Regions from separate parts of the Micromonospora echinaurantiaca genome, predicted to be linked through region 1. Evidence: riboswitches for the same ligand, from Rfam matches in the RefSeq annotation. Region 1 holds a riboswitch; the other holds the start of a gene.
The links. A riboswitch is a leader RNA that binds a small molecule or an ion and turns the genes downstream of it on or off. The one in region 1 is predicted to bind thiamine pyrophosphate.
Positions count from the first base shown of each region.

Region 2: another riboswitch for thiamine pyrophosphate. It lies ahead of GA0070609_RS03375 (ECF transporter S component); the one in region 1 lies ahead of thiE (thiamine phosphate synthase).

Region 1 covers NZ_LT607750.1:22,001-29,984, forward strand. Annotated here, with positions in the region: gene GA0070609_RS00150 (ThuA domain-containing protein) at 1-3,375, opposite strand, end outside; TPP riboswitch at 3,697-3,806, shown strand; gene thiE (thiamine phosphate synthase) at 3,801-4,427, shown strand; gene thiO (glycine oxidase ThiO) at 4,421-5,611, shown strand; gene thiS (sulfur carrier protein ThiS) at 5,602-5,802, shown strand; gene GA0070609_RS00170 (thiazole synthase) at 5,799-6,578, shown strand; gene GA0070609_RS00175 (thiamine phosphate synthase) at 6,650-7,321, shown strand; gene thiD (bifunctional hydroxymethylpyrimidine kinase/phosphomethylpyrimidine kinase) at 7,318-7,984, shown strand, end outside.
Region 2 covers NZ_LT607750.1:719,178-727,161, forward strand. Annotated here, with positions in the region: gene GA0070609_RS03365 (energy-coupling factor transporter transmembrane component T family protein) at 1-699, opposite strand, end outside; gene GA0070609_RS03370 (ABC transporter ATP-binding protein) at 764-2,179, opposite strand; gene GA0070609_RS03375 (ECF transporter S component) at 2,294-2,887, opposite strand; TPP riboswitch at 2,959-3,064, opposite strand; gene GA0070609_RS03380 (alpha/beta fold hydrolase) at 3,143-3,976, shown strand; gene GA0070609_RS03385 (sugar isomerase domain-containing protein) at 4,017-4,766, shown strand; gene GA0070609_RS03390 (DUF6328 family protein) at 4,932-5,435, shown strand; gene GA0070609_RS03395 (acyl-CoA dehydrogenase family protein) at 5,571-7,592, shown strand.

The DNA of each region.
Region 1 (7,984 bases):
CGTGGTGTCCAGGGTGGACGCCGTGCCGCCGTCACCGAAGTCCCAGGCGTACGTCAGCGGGGTGTCGCCCTCGGCGTCGGTGGCCGTGCCGTCGAAGGCGACGGTGACCGGCGCGGTGCCGGTGGCCGGGCTGGCGGTGGCGGTGACCACCGGCGGCGCGTTCTCGGTGACGCCCCGGCCGAGGAAGTCCATCCAGTTGACGTTGAACAGCGCGCCCGCGCCGCCGGCCGGGTCCCGGGCGACGAAGTACAACGTGCCGCCCGCCGGGCCGGTCACCGGAGCGGTCACGTCGGCGTACGTTTGCCAGGCGCCGGTGCCCGGCACGGTGGCCGAGGCGACCAGCGGCCCGTCGGGCGCGCCGGCGCGGACCTCGATTCGGCCGCCGCTGCTGGCCGAGGCGGCCCGGAACCGGATCGACGTGATGTTGGTCAGGTCCGCCGGGGCGAGCGACCACCAGTCGCCGTCCTCGATGAACCCGATGTTCTGGCCGCCGCCGGCGGCGTCGCCGGTGGTCTCGCGCTGCACGCCCGGGTCCCCGCCGCCGGTCGCGCCCGGCACCCGGCCGGTGGCGGTGAAGTACTCGGCCTGCTTCCGCTTGGGCTGGAGCTGCTCGATCGCCCGGCCGGTGAGCGGCCCGGCGCCCTCGGCGCCGCCCAGGTCGGTGTAGGTGGCCTCGAAGACGGCGAAGACGTTCGCCTCGGCGCCGTGCCCGGAGGCCAGCGACGTCTGGACCGTGCCGGTGCAGCCGGTGTGCTGCTCCAGCGGGTGGGCGTGCTCGTCGTGGCCGAGCAGCACCTGGAGCCGGACCCGGTCGCAGTCGATCTCCGCGTCCTCGGGGTCGGTGACCGTGACCGTGTAGCGGACCTGGTCGCCCCAGTCGAAGAAGCCGCCGTCCGGTGGGAACTCGATGGTCACCGTCGGCGCGGTGTTGCCGACCGTGACCGGAACGTTGGCCACCGCGGTCCGGCCCTTCGGGTTGGTGACCGTGAGCTGCGCGTTGTACGTCCCGGCGCTGGTGTAGGTGTGCGTCGGGTTCGGCTCGGTGGCGGACTGCCCGTCGCCGAACGTCCAGGCGTAGCTGAGCGTGCCGCCGTCCGGGTCGCGGGAGCCCGCGCTGGAGAAGGCGACGGTCAGCGGCGCCGGGCCGGAGGTCGGCTCGGCGCTGGCCTCCGCGATCGGGGCCCGGTCGCCGGCGATGTAGTCGATCCGGTAGACGCCGGAGTTGTCGTTGTTGCCGCCGAAGCCACTGCCCCACTCGATGAGATAGAGCGCGCCATCCGGACCGAACTCGAAGTCCATCGGCCGGAGCATGGTCATGCCGGTGAGGAGCTGGTTGATGTCGACGAGGCTCTTGCCGTCACCGGTGAGCTGCATCGTGTACATCTTCGACTGGTTCCACTCGCCGAGGAGCGCCTTGCCGTCGTAGTACGCCGGCCACTTGCGGTCCGATTCCAGCTCGGCGTCGTACCGGTAGACCGGGCCGCCCATCGGCGCACCGCCGCCGCCGATCTCGGGGAACCGCGGGTTGCCGCTGTAGTCGTAGTCGACGGTGGCTGGGATCGCCGGCGGCAGGTTGGTGAGGCCGGTGTTGTTGGGCGAGTCGTTCACCGGCGCGGCGCAGTCGAACTTCGGCCCGCTGGGGCCGGACGGGAACGTGTAGTCGTTGTAGGCGTAGTTCGCCCCGGTGCAGTACGGCCAGCCGTAGTTGCCCGGCGTGCCGACGATGTTCCACTCGACGGTGCCCTCGGGACCGCGGTCGGGGTTGGCGGCGCTGGCGTCCGGCCCGTAGTCGGCGACGTAGAGGGTGTCGGTGGCCGGGTCGGTGCCGATCCGGAACGGGTTGCGGAAGCCCATCGCGTAGATCTCGGGCCGGGTCTTCGCGGTCCCCGGCGGGAACAGGTTGCCGCTCGGGACGGTGTACGTCCCGTCGTCCTCCGGGTGGATCCGGAGCACCTTGCCGCGCAGATCGTTGGTGTTGCCGGAGGTGCGCTGCGCGTCGTAGTCCTGCCGTCCCGGCCGCTCGTCGATCGGGGTGAACGCGTTGGACTCGAACGGGTTGGTGTTGTCGCCGGTGGCCAGGTAGAGGTTGCCGGCGCTGTCGAAGGTCATGCTGCCGCCGGCGTGGCAGCAGGTGTTGCGCTGGGTGTCCACCCGCAGCACCTGCTTCTCGCTGGCCGGGTCGATGCTGTCGCCGGTCACCGTGAACCGGGAGAGCAGGTTGCGGGCGATCCCGTCGTTCGGGGCGTAGTAGAGGTAGACCCAGTTGTTGGTGGCGAAGTCCGGGTCGAGCCGGATGCCGATCAGGCCGTCCTCGTTGCCGGTGGACACGTCCAGGTCGAGCGCGGTGACCGTGTTGCCGGTGTCCGGCTTGACGATCTGCACCCGGCCGTCGCGCTCGACGTAGAAGACCCGCCCGTCCGGGGCGACGTCCAGCTCCATCGGGTTGCTGGTGTTGCTGTCCAGGGTCACCTTCTCGAAGCTGGCGGTCAGCGACGCGCCGCAGTCGGCGTCCGCCGCCCCGGCCGCGGAGCGGATGCCGCCGAGCAGGTGGGCGAGGAACTGCGGTTCCGCGTACGACTCCCGGGTGTGCCCGCCGCCGGTGTACCAGGCGCGGCCGCCCTGGAAGTCGTGGCACCAGGCGATCGGGTGGTCGGCGCCCATCGCCCCCGCGCCGGGGGAGTAGCTGGTCTCGTCCAGGCTGGCCAGCACGTGCACGTCGGGGCGCGGGTTGGACTGGTAGTTGTACCACTCGTCGAACCGGGACCAGCGCTCCGGCAGCCCGGCGGTGGCCGGGTGGGCGTGGTCCTCCACCTTGACCGTGGCCTGCTGGTTCGCCGGGTGGCTGGCGAAGTACGCGCCGACCAGGTCGCCGTACCAGGCCCAGCTGTACTCGGTGTCCGAGGCGGCGTGGATGCCGACGTAGCCGCCGCCGGCGCGGATGTAGCGCTCGAAGGCGGCCTGCTGCTCGCCGTCGAGGACGTCGCCGGTGGTGGAGAGCCAGATCACCGCGCGGTACCGGGCGAGGTTGTCGTCGCTGAACGCGGCGCCGTCCTCGGTCGTGTCGACGGTGAACCCGTGCTCGGCGCCGAGCTGCTGGATGGCGGCGATGCCGGTCGGGATGGAATCGTGCCGGAAGCCGGCGGTCTTCGAGAACACCAGCACCGAGAACGGCTCGTCGGCCGCCGGCGCGGCGGGTCCCGTCCGCGGCTGGGTCTGCGGGGCGGGCGCCGTCAGCGGCGCGGCCTGTGCGGCGGGTGCGGTCTGCGCGGGGGGTGCGGCCTGCGCGGCGGGGACGCCGAACAGGGTGGTTGCGGTGAGCGCGAGGGGTAGCAGGGTGGTAAGGACGGGTAAACGGGCACGACGAGATCGGGACACGCCGCCTCCTATGTCGCTGTGGACAGGGATCGCGGGGGCCGGCTCGCCGAAGACCGTCCCGGATGGACCGGAGCGGACACCGTGCCAGGATGTCCGCGCCGGCATTTTGTCGAATCGCTGAACAAATTAATCCCGCTGGATCCGTTGCGGGCAAGATGCCGGCTGATAACGGTTTCGCAACGGCGAGCGACATTCCGAACAGCACCGTACGAAGTGCTCCGTCGCGGGCGGTATCGAGGGCCGTCCACCGCGTCGGCCGGGCGTCATGCGATTGCCGGACCCCGCCTTGGCAGGCCGGCGGATCTGTCGTACGGTGACACGGACGTAACCCACGGGAGCCCGGTGGACCGGGCTGAGAGGGGGGCTTGGAGCCCCCGACCGTCGAACCTGATCCGGGTAATGCCGGCGCAGGGAGGAGTGTTGCCGTGCCGTCCCTTGGGCGACTGCATCTGGTCACCGACACCCGACCCGGGCGGGATCCGCTCACCGTCGTCCGGGCCGCCCTCGCGGTGGCCCGCGCCGAGCTGGTGGTGCAGGTCCGGGTGGCGGACTCCGCGACCGACCGGGAGGCGTACGACCTGGCCCGCCGGGTGGTCGCGCTCTGCGCCGGGTACGACGCGACCTGCCTGGTCAACGACCGGCTGCACGTGGCGCTGGCGGTGGGCGCCGGCGGCGGCCACGTCGGCGCGGACGACCTGCCGGTCGGCGCGGCCCGCCGGGTGCTCGGCTCCGCCGCCGTGCTCGGCGCCACCGCGCGTGACCCGGGCACCGCCACCGAGGCGGTCGCCGCCGGCGCCAGCTACCTCGGCGTCGGCCCCTGCCACCCGACCGGCACCAAGACCGGCCTGCCGGACCCGATCGGCCCCGCCGGGGTGGGCGCGGTGGCCGCCGCGGTGGACGTGCCGGTGATCGCCATCGGCGGGGTCACCGCCGCTACCGTGCCGGCGCTGCGGGCCGCCGGGGCGTACGGGGTGGCGGTGGTCGGCGCGCTCTCCGCCGCCGCCGACCCGGGCCGGGCCACCGCCGAGCTGCTCCGGGCGTTGACGTGCTGACCAGCGGCCGGCCGGACGTGGCGGTGGTCGGCGCGGGGCCGATCGGGTTGGCCGTCGCCTGGCGCTGCGCGGCCCGCGGCCTGCGGGTGGTCGTGCACGACCCGGACCCGGGGTCGGGGGCGTCGGCGGTGGCCGCCGGGATGCTCTCCCCGGTCGCCGAGGCGTACTTCGGCGAACGGGAGCTGACCGGGCTGCTCTGCGCGTCCGCGGCCCGCTGGCCGGCGTTCGCCGCCGGGCTGACCGAGGCCACCGGGCTGCCGCTCGGCTACCGCACCGAGGGCACCCTGATGGTCGGGCTCACCGCCGACGACCTGGCCGAGGCGGGCCGGCTCTGGGCGTACCAGCAGGGGCTGGGGCTGCCGGTGACGCCGCTGCGCCCGACGCAGCTGCGCGACCGCGAGCCGGCGCTGGCGCCCCGGGTGCGCGGGGGCGCGCTGGCCCCCACCGACCACCAGGTCGACCCGCGGCTGCTGGTGCCGGCGCTGCGGGCGGCCGCGACCGCGGCCGGCGCGGTGCTGGTGCCGCAGGCGGTGCGCGAACTGTCCGAGCTGGACGCCCGGGTCACCGTGGTGGCGGCCGGCTGCGGCGCGGCCGCGCTGACCGGGCTGCCGGTCCGGCCGGTGAAGGGGCAGGTGCTCCGGCTGCGCGCGCCCGGCGGCGCGGCGCCGGGCTTCCGGCACGTGATCCGGGGGTACGCCGACGGCGAGCACGTCTACCTGGTGCCCCGCGCGGGCGGCGAGGTGGTGGTCGGGGCGACGGTCGAGGAGCGCACCGACCGGACGGTCACCGCCGGCGCGGTGCTGCGCCTGCTCCGCGCCGCCGTCGACCTGCTTCCCGAGCTGGCCGAGTACGACCTGGTGGAGACGGTGGCCGGGCTGCGTCCCGGCACGCCGGACAACGCCCCGATCCTCGGTCCGCTGCCCGGCCGGCCGGACGTGCTGGCCGCCACCGGCCACCACCGGCACGGCATCGTGCTCACCCCGGTCACCGCCGATCTGATCGCCGACCTGGCCGCCGGCGGCGACCCGGACCCGCTGCTCGCCCCGTTCGCGCCGGACCGCTTCGGGCCGGCCCACCCACCCCGGCAGGCGTCGGTCGGCCCGCCCGAGCAGGCGTTGCCGGGCGAGCCGACCGGGCCGGTCGACGGCGACCGGCAGACGACGGAGGAGGACAGGTGGAACTGACGGTGAACGGCGCCGGGCGGACCGTGCCCGGCGGTGCCACGGTGGCCGACCTGGTCCACGAGGTCACCCCGCAGCGGCGCGGCGTGGCGGTGGCGGTCAACGGCGAGGTGGTGCCGCGCAGCGGCTGGCCGGCGACGGTGCTGCGCGACGGCGACCGGGTCGAGGTGCTCAGCGCCGCCCAGGGCGGGTGAGCGCGGTGACCTTCGAACTGGGCGGCGTCCCCTTCACCTCCCGGTTGATCCTGGGCACCGGCGGCGCGGCCAACCTGCACGTGCTGGAGCAGGCGATCCGGGCGTCCGGCACCGAACTGGTCACCGTGGCGCTGCGCCGGGTGGACACCACCCCCGCCGGGTCGGGCGGGCTGCTGGCGCTGCTCGACCGGTGCGGGGTGCGGCTGCTGCCGAACACCGCCGGCTGCTACACCGCCGGCGAGGCGGTCAAGGTGGCGCACCTGGCCCGGGACGCGTTCGAGACCGACTGGGTCAAGCTGGAGGTGATCGGCGACGAGCGCATCCTGCTGCCGGACGGCGTCGAACTGCTGCGCGCCGCCGAGCAACTGGTCGCCGACGGGTTCACCGTGCTGCCGTACACCAGCGACGACCCGGTGCTGGCGCGGCGGCTGGCCGACGTCGGCTGCGCGGCGGTGATGCCCGCCGGCGCGCCGATCGGCTCCGGGCTGGGGGTGTCCAACCCGCACCACATCCGGCTGATCCGGCAGAGCGTGGACGTGCCGGTGATCCTGGACGCCGGCATCGGCACCGCCTCGGACGCCGCGCTGGCCATGGAACTCGGCTGCGACGCGGTGCTGCTGGCCAGCGCGGTGACCCGGGCCGCCGACCCGGTGGCGATGGCCACCGCGATGCGGTTCGCCGTCGAGGCCGGCCGGTTGGCGTACGGCGCGGGCCGGATCGCCCGCCGCTTCCACGCCCTCGCCTCCACTCCGGACGAGGGAAGGCCCGACCTGTGACCGCGTCCGTACGTCCGGCCGCGCCGGATCTTGGTGCGAACGGCCCCCTGGCGGGGCCGTCTCCCACCAGGATCTCCCGGCGGCCCGCCGGGGTCGTGGTGCTGACTGATCGGTGGCAGGCGCGGGGGACGCTGGTCGACGTGGTCGCGGGGGCGGTGGCCGGGGGAGTGCGTTGGGTGGTGCTGCGGGAGAAGGACCTGCCCCGCGCCGAGCGCGCCGCCCTCGCCACCGACCTGCGGGCCGTCCTCGACGAGGCCGGCGGCACCCTGGTCGTCGCCGGCCCCGACCCGCTCGACGGCGACGCCGTGCACCTGCCGTCCGCCGGCCCGTACCCGCCACCCCGGCTGGGCCTGGTCGGCCGCTCCTGCCACCACCGGGCCGAGCTGGCCAGACTCAGCACAGAGGACTACGCGACCCTCTCGCCGGTCTTCCCCACCAGCAGCAAACCCGGCTACGGCCCGCCCCTGCACCCGGCCGGACTGGCCGAGCTGATCACCGCCAGCCCGGTACCCGTCCTGGCCCTCGGCGGCATCGCCACCCCGGACCACGTCCACGCCTGCATCCGGGCCGGCGCGGCAGGAGTCGCCGTGCTCGGCGCCGTCATGCGCGCCGACGACCCCACCGAAGCCGCCGCCACCCTGACCCGAGCTTTCGAAGAGGCGATCAGCCGGGTGCCGCCAACCAGGCACGTCCCGATGGTCGCCCCCCAGCCCTCATGCGCAACCCCGGAAGAGGAACGATGACCCCCACGGCCGTCCTCACGATCGCCGGCTCCGACTCCGGCGCCGGCGCCGGCATCCAGGCAGACCTCAAGGTCTTCGCCGCCCTCGGCGCGTACGGGACCAGCGTGCTCACCGCGGTCACCGCGCAGAACACCCGGGGCGTCGACGCCGTCCTGCCGCTGCCGCCGCGCACGGTCACCGACCAGTTGGAGAGCGTGCTGGTCGACTTCGACGTACGGGCGGTCAAGACCGGGATGCTCGGCAGCCCGGCGGTCGCCGACGCGGTCGCGGAAGCGGCCCGGGACGGCCGGCTGCCGCACCTGGTCGTCGACCCGGTGCTGGTCGCCACCAGTGGACACGCGCTCGGTGTGGTCGCCGCCGTCGAGCGGCTGCTGCCGTACGCCGAGGTGGCGACGCCGAACTGCGCGGAGGCCGCGGCCATCACCGGACGCCCGGTGACCACGGTCGAGGAGATGGTGGCCGCCGCCGAGGCGCTCGCCGCGGGCGGGCCGGCGCACGTGGTGGTGACCGGCGGCGACGTGGACACCGACGGCGAGGCGGTCGACGTGCTGCACGGCGGCGGGGTGACCACCCTGCTGCGGGCGCCGCGGGTGGCCACCCGGCACAACCACGGCACCGGGTGCTCGTTCTCGGCGGCCATCGCGGTCCGGCTGGCGCTCGGCG
Region 2 (7,984 bases), 700 kb from region 1:
GAACCGCTGCCGGCGGGCGACCGTGCGGGGGGTGCCCGCGTCGAAGCCCCGGGCGTCCATCGCCACCGCCAGCCGGGTGCCCCGCCGGATCGCCCCGACCAGCAGCGCGAACGCGGTCGAGACGAAGAGCCGCAGCTTGGCCAGCGGGTTCCGACCGGCGTCGACCCCGCGGGCCCGGCGGGCCAGGCTGATCATCTGCCACTCCTGACCGAGCAGCGGCACCAGCCGGAACGCGGCCAGCGCTCCGATGGCGAACCGGGCCGGCGCCTTCGCGTTCTGGATCAGCGCGTCGGCCAGGTCGGTCGGGTCGGTGGTGGCGAAGACGATCACACCCGGCAGCGCCACCGCGAACATCCGCAGCACCAGGCCGAGCGCGGTGAGCAGCACCCCGGAGGTGACCACCACCGGGCCGGCCTCGACCAGCACCCGGCCGGACCGCTCGGCGGCGAAGAGCACCAGGGTGACCAGGATTCCGACCGCGCCCAGCAGCAGTGGCCAGGCCCGCCGGGCCAGCACCCGGAACCGGACCCCGAACAGCGGCAGCACGGCCAGTTCGACGGCGACCGCGATGGCCGGCGCCACCGGGTCCAGGGTGGCGATCATGATGAACGAGAAGACCAGGGCCGCGGCCAGCTTGGCCACCGGGTTGCGCCGGGCCAGCGGGGCGTCCGGCGCGGCGACCGGCTCCAGCGTGATCACGGGCGGTCCAGGGTGCGGGGCCGGTCGGGCCGGAGGTGCGGTGTGGGGACGGGGTGTGAGCTGGTCATGCGCGACCCAGGGTGAGGGTGCGGTCGGCCAGTGCGGCGACGAACTCCGGGTCGTGGGTCACGGTGACCACGCCGTGCCCGCCGTCGCGCTGCTCGGCGAAGAGGTCCACCAGCTCCAGCCAGGTCCGCCGGTCCTGGCCGAAGGTGGGTTCGTCGCAGATCAGCAGCCGGGGCGCGGTGGCCAGGGCGGTCGCGACGCTCAGCCGCCGCGCCTCGCCGCCGGAGAGGGTGTACGGGTTGGCGGCGGCCAGCCGTTCCAGCCGGAGCCGAGCCAGCAGCGCGTCCACGGTGGCGCGTATCGCGGGCTCGGGCGAACCGGTGCGGCGCGGCCCCAGCGCCAACTCGTCGAAGACCGTGCCGGTGACGAACTGGTGCTCGGGATCCTGGAAGACCGAGCCGATCCGCCGGGCCAGCGCCGGGGCGCGCCACCGGTGCGGGGGAGTGCGGGCGTCCGGGCCGGCCAGCGCCGGGCTCGCGGTCACCGTGCCGGCTCCGGGCCGGAGCAGCCCGCCGAGCAGCAGGGCCAGGGTCGACTTGCCGGCCCCGTTCGGGCCCAGCACGGCGAGCGCCTCGCCGGCGCGTACCCCGAGGTCGGTGGGGGCCAGCCGGGGCGGCAGGCCGAGCCGGTCGGCGGTGAGCAGCAGGTCGCCGGCCGGGGCGACGGCCCGGCGCGGCGGCACCGGACGGCCCGGCACCCAGACCCCCTCGGCGGCGAGCGCGTCGCCGTGCGCGCCGAACACCGCCTCCGGGGTGCCGTCGGCGCGGACGCCGCCGCCGGGTTCCAGCACCACCACCCGGTCGACCAGCGGCAACGCGTCGGCGACCCGGTGTTCCACCAGGATCAGCGTGGTGTCCGCGTCCAGCGCCCCGGCGACCGCGTCCCGGACCAGCGCGGCGCCGGCCGGGTCGAGGTTGGCGGTGGGTTCGTCGAGCAGCAGCAGGCCCGGGCGTAGGGCGAGCACCCCGGCCAGGGCCAGGCGCTGCTGCTCGCCGCCGGAGAGCGCGGCGGTGGGCCGGTCCCGGTGGTACGGGAAGCCGACCCGGCGCAGCGCCTCGTCCACCCGGGGCCAGATCTCCCCGGCGGGCACCCCCCGGTTCTCCAGCCCGAACGCGACGTCGTCGCCGCTGCGGGCCATCACCAGTTGGCTCTCCGGGTCCTGGAAGACGATGCCGACCCGTTCCCGGCCCTTGCGCGGGTCGAGCCCGTCGATCTCGACGGTGCCCTCCTGCTCGCCGGAGTCCTCGGGCAGCAGGCCGGCCAGCGCGGCGAGCAGGGTGCTCTTGCCGGCCCCCGAAGGCCCGAGCAGCAGCACCCGCTCTCCGCTCTCCACCCGCAGGTCCACCCCCCGCACCGCCCAAGCGCGCCGCCCCGCATGCCGCCACCCAAACCCCCGCACCAGTACGGAACTCACGCTCCCACCCCCGCCCGGGCAGGGTTGATCATGAAGTTGTTGCCGCGACACGCCGGTGCGGAGGGCAACAACTTCATGATCGACGAGGTGGGGCGGGGGCGGGGCATGGGCGGGTCAGACCAGGGTGCGGTCGCGGGCGGCGGGGAAGCGGTCCAGGGCGCCGGTGCCGGCCAGGGCCCGGGTCAGGTACCAGCCGCCGACGCCGGCGATGATCGCGGCGCTGACCACGGTCAGCAGCGCGTACGGGATCCGGTAGCTGCCCAGCGCGTAGTCGACGTTCCAGACGAAGAAGTCGAACAGCGCCGCGCCGAGGCCGGTCAGCGTGCCGGCGAGCAGCGCGGTCGGCAGCCGGAACGAGCGGTACCGGAAGGCGGCGAAGGCCAACTCGGCGCCGAGACCCTGGATCAGACCCTGGACGATGGTGATCCCGCCCCACTCGGAGCCGAGCAGCGCGGAGATCGTCGCGGCGACCGCCTCGCAGAACAGCGCCGCGCCGGGCTTGCGGATGATCAGGCCGCCGAGCACCGCCGGCACCAGCCAGACGCCGTACATGACCGCCTGGCCGGCCGGGAAGAACGCGAACGCCGGGTCGACGGCCCGCCAGAGCAGGCCCCAGGCCCAGAAGATGACGCCGAAGGCCACCGCGATCACCGCGGCCACGACGATGTCGATGGTGCGCCACCGGTTGGTGGCGGGGTGTTGTTTCATGAGTGCTCCCAGTCCTGACTACGAACCAGGAGAAGACGCACGCCGCGCCCGGTGCCCCGGACGGCGGCGCGGCTGGAGGTCGACCGAACTCCCTGCGCTGGCATTACCCAGATCAGGTTCGAGGGTCTGCGGGTGGTGCCCGCACTCTCAGCGCTGTGCGCTCCCCTGTCGGATGTGAAGTTGTCCCGGCAGACGCTAGCACCGCCGGCAGCGCCGAGACGAGCCGCCCGCGCCGGCCTGGGTAGGCTGCCGATCATGCGCATCGACGCCCGAGGGTTGCGGTTCGAGGTACGCGTCGGCGGCCCGGAGGGCGGCGACCCCGCGCTCCTGCTGCACGGCTTCCCCCAGCACGGTGGGGAGTGGGACGACGTGGTCCCGACGTTGCACGCCGCCGGACTGCGCACGTACGCGCCGGACCAGCGCGGCTACTCGCCCGGCGCGCGGCCGGAGGCGGTCGAGGCGTACCGGATGGACGAACTGGTCGCCGACGCGCTGGCCGTGCTGGACGCCCTTGGCGCGTCGACCGCGCACGTGGTCGGCCACGACTGGGGTGCGCTGGTCGGCTGGGAACTGGCCGTCCGGCACCCGGAGCGGGTGCGCACGCTGACCGCGGTCTCCGTGCCGCACCCGGCCGCCATGGCGTACGCGCTGGCGAACGACCCGCAGCAGAAGGTGCGCTCGGCGTACATCGTGCTGTTCCGGCAGCCCGGCAAGGCCGAGAAGGTGCTGCTGGGGTTGAACGCCACGGCGCTGCGCCGGATGCTCGCCGGGGTTGGCGACGCCGACCGGGTGGCGGCGTACGCCGAGCCGATGCGCGAGCCGGGCGCGCTGACCGCCGCGCTGAACTGGTACCGGGCGATGCCGTCGCGGACGGAGCTGGCCGCCACCGGCCCGGTGACCGTGCCGACCACGTTCGTCTGGAGCGACCAGGACGTGGCGATCGGCCGGACCGCCGCCGAGGCGTGCGCCGAGCGGGTGACCGGGGACTACCGCTTCGTGGAACTGCCCGGGGTGAGCCACTGGATCCCGGACGAGGCGCCGGCGCCGCTGGCCGAGGCGATCCTGGCCCGGGTACGCGGACTGGCCTGACGGCCGACGCGAGGTGCAGGCAGTGATGGACGGAGGAAGCATGACGGTGAGTGCCGAGGACTACCTGGCCGTGGTGACCGAGACGATGGGCCGGGTCGCCGCCAGCCAGCGCGAGGCGGTCGGACGGGCGGCCGACCTGATCGCCGACGCGGTGCGCGCGGACGGGGTGGTGCACGCCTTCGGCACCGGGCACTCGGAGGCGCTGGCGATGGAGATCGCCGGCCGGGCCGGCGGCCTGGTGCCGACCAACCGGATCGCCCTGCGCGACCTGGTGCTGCTCGGCGGCGAGCCGGTCGACCTGCTCGGCCCGACCCTGGAGCGGGACCCGTCGGTGGCGCACAAGCTCTACGACCTCGCCCCGGTCCGTCCCGGCGACGTCTTCGTGCTGGCCTCCAACTCCGGCGTCAACGGCGCGATGGTGGAGTTCGCGTCCCTGGTCAAGGAGAAGGGGCACGCCCTGGTGGCGATCACCTCGGCGCAGCACTCGGCCCGGATGACCTCGCGGCACCCGTCCGGTCGCAAGCTCGCCGACTACGCCGACGTGGTGCTGGACAACGGCGCCCCGTACGGCGACGCCACCCTGCCGCTGCCCGGCGGCGGCGCGGTCGGCGCGGTCTCGTCGATCACCGCGGCGCTGCTGGCCCAGCAGATCACGGTCGAGGTGGTGGCCCGGTTGCTGGCGGCGGGGGAGCGCCCGCCGGTCTACCTGTCGGCCAACATCGCCGGCGGCGACGAGCACAACCACGAGTTGGAGGCCCGGTACGCCGGCCGGATCCGGCGCGGGGCCTGAGCCACGGGGCCTGCGCCGCGGAGCGTCGAGCCCCGGGATGCCGAGGTCGCGGTACCGCCGGGCCCGGGTCGTGAGCCGGTTTCGTGACGAGCGCGGTGGGGCATCAGCGTTGCTGCCGGCGGGGTGGCCCCCGCCGGCAGTAACGTCTCACCGGAGGTGGCCCCCGTGTCGAAGGAAACCGAGCGGCAGCGCTGGCAGCGCAACTTCGCCGACCTGCTGCAGGAGTTGCGGGTCGCCCAGACCGGTGTGCAGATCCTCTTCGCCTTCCTGCTCACCCTGCCGTTCAGCAACGGGTTCACCAGCACCAGCGGCTTCCAGAAGGACGTCTACATCGTCGCGTTGCTGGCGGCGGCGGCCGCCACCGCGATGATCATCTCGCCGGTGGCGTTCCACCGGGCGCTGTTCCGTCAGGGGCGCAAGCCGGAGCTGGTCCGCTTCGCCCACAAGATGGCCAGCGCCGGTCTCGCCTTCATGCTGATCTCGATGGTCAGCGCGGTGCTGCTGATCACCGACTTCGTGCTGGACCGGAGCGTCGCCCTGGTGCTCAGCGGCGCCGCCGGCCTGTGGTTCCTCACCTTCTGGGTGATCCTGCCGTTCGCCCGACGCAACTGGGGCGAGGACGACATCGACGACGAGGACGACGACCCGCGAAGCATCCCCGGCGACTGAGCGCGTACCCCGGCCACTGGGCCGCGTCGAGAAAACTCGATCTTTACCGAACGCTACCCCTGGGTAACACCCGGGGGTAGCGTTGCGTGTGTCGAGCACGTTGACGCAGCCGGACCGAGGTTCGAGGGGGCAACCGTGACCACGACGCAGAACAGCCGCTCCGCGCCCGACGGCGCGGGCTCCGACCAGCCCACCCCCGCCGACGGCGTGACCGCGCCCGGCGTCGCCGGGCCGTTGCCGACCGAGGCGGGCCAGGTCTCCGAAAAGGAGGCCCGCCAGGTCGCCGAGGCCGCCCGGGAGTCCACCTGGGACCGTCCCAGCTTCGGCAAGGAACTCTTCCTCGGCCGGTTCCGGCTGGACCTGATCAACCCCTGGCCCCGCTCGGATCCGGCGGACGACGCGCGGGCCGACGAGTTCCTCGGCCAGCTCCGCGAGTTCCTCACCACCGAGGTGGACGGCGCCGCGATCGAGCGCGACGCGTCCATCCCGGACGAGGTCTTCCACGGGCTGGCCCGGCTGGGCGCCTTCGGCATGAAGATCGACCGGTCGTACGGCGGGCTGGGGCTGAGCAACCTGCACTACTGCCGGGCCCTGATGCTGGCCGGCTCGGTGAGCCCGGCGATCGGGGCGCTGCTCTCGGCGCACCAGTCCATCGGGGTGCCGCAGCCGCTGAAGATGTTCGGCACCGCCGAGCAGAAGCAGCGCTTCCTGCCCCGGCTCGCCGCCGGCGAGGTCTCCGCGTTCCTGCTCACCGAGCCGGACGTCGGCTCCGACCCGGCCCGGCTGGCCACCACCGCCGAGCCCACCGAGGACGGCACCGGCTACCGGCTCAACGGCGTGAAGCTGTGGGCCACCAACGGCACGGTCGCCACCCTGCTCGTGGTGATGGCCCGGGTGCCGGCGGCCGAGGGGCGGCGCGGCGGCATCACCGCCTTCGTGGTGGAGGGGGACGCCGAGGGCATCACCATCGAACGGCGCAACGCCTTCCTCGGCCTGCGCGGCCTGGAGAACAGCGTCACCCGGTTCCACGACGTCTTCGTGCCGAAGGAGAACGTGATCGGCGGCGAGGGCAAGGGCTTGAAGATCGCCCTGACCACCCTGAACACCGGTCGGCTGTCGCTGCCCGCGATGTGCGTCGGTGCCGGCAAGTGGGCGCTGCACGTGGCCCGGGGCTGGGCCGCCGAGCGGGTGCAGTGGGGCCGGCCGGTCGGCGAGCACGAGGCGGTCGCGCAGAAGCTCTCCTTCATGGCCGCCACCACGTACGGCATGGAGACCATGCTGGACCTGTGCTGCCTGCTGGCCGACGACGACCGTAACGACATCCGGATCGAGGCGGCGCTGGTCAAGCTCTACGCCAGCGAGATGGCCTGGCGGATCGCCGACGACCTGATCCAGATCCGAGGTGGGCGCGGCTACGAGACGGCCGAGTCGCTGGCCGCCCGGGGCGAGCGGCCGGCCGCGGTCGAACAACTGCTGCGTGACCTGCGGATCAACCGGATCTTCGAGGGTTCCACCGAGATCATGCACCTGTTGATCGCCCGGGAGGCGGTCGACGCGCACCTCTCCGTCGCCGGAGACATCATCGACCCGGACGCCGGGCTCGGCCGCAAGGCGCGGGCGGGCGCGCGGGCCGGGGCCTTCTACGCGAAGTGGCTGCCCACCCTCGCCGTCGGCCGGGGCCAGACCCCCGGGGCGTACGCCGAGTTCGGGCCGCTCGCCAAGCACCTGCGGCAGGTGGAACGCTACTCGCGCAAGCTGGCCCGCTCGACGTTCTACGCGATGTCCCGCTGGCAGGGTCGGATGGAACGCAAGCAGGCGTTCCTCGGCCGGGTGGTGGACATCGGCGCCGAACTGTTCGCGATGTCCGCGGTCTGCGTCCGGGCGTACGCCGAACGGGACGCCCGGCCGGAGAACGTGGAGCTGGCGGACCTGTTCTGCCGGCAGGCCCGGGTCCGCGTCGACGCGCTCTTCACCGCGCTGTGGGACAACACCGACTCGGTCGACGTTGCCGCGGCGAAGCGGATCCTCGACGGCCGCTACGCCGACCTGGAGTCCGGCGTCATCACCCCGGCCGACGACCTGCCCTGGGTGGCCCGCTGGTCGCCCGGACCGTCCACCGCCACCGACGTCCGCCGCCGCATCCCGCCACCGCGCTGAGGCCGGCTGACCGTCCCGCCCCGGCCCGCGCCCCGGCCGCCCGCGTCGGGCGCCGGCTCGGTCGGGTCGGGGGCGTGGCTCGGTTGTCGGCGTCGGGGCGCGCGGCTCGGCCGTCGGCGTCGGGGCATGTGCCTTGGCCGTCGGCGTCGGGCGCGCGCCTCGACTGACCGTGTCGGGGTTCGAGAGTCGGTCCTCGGTGCTGTGGCCTGCTGGCGCCTCCTCGGCCAGGCGGGCCGTGACCCGCTGGCGGGCGACGACTCCTCGGGCGTGTCGCCACTGCCAGGGAGTACCACCACGGAGCTTGATACCTCTGAGTCATTTTGATGACTCACAGGTATCAACCTCCATCGCGAGAATGCCGCTGGCCGCTGGCCGCTGGCCGCTGGCCGCTG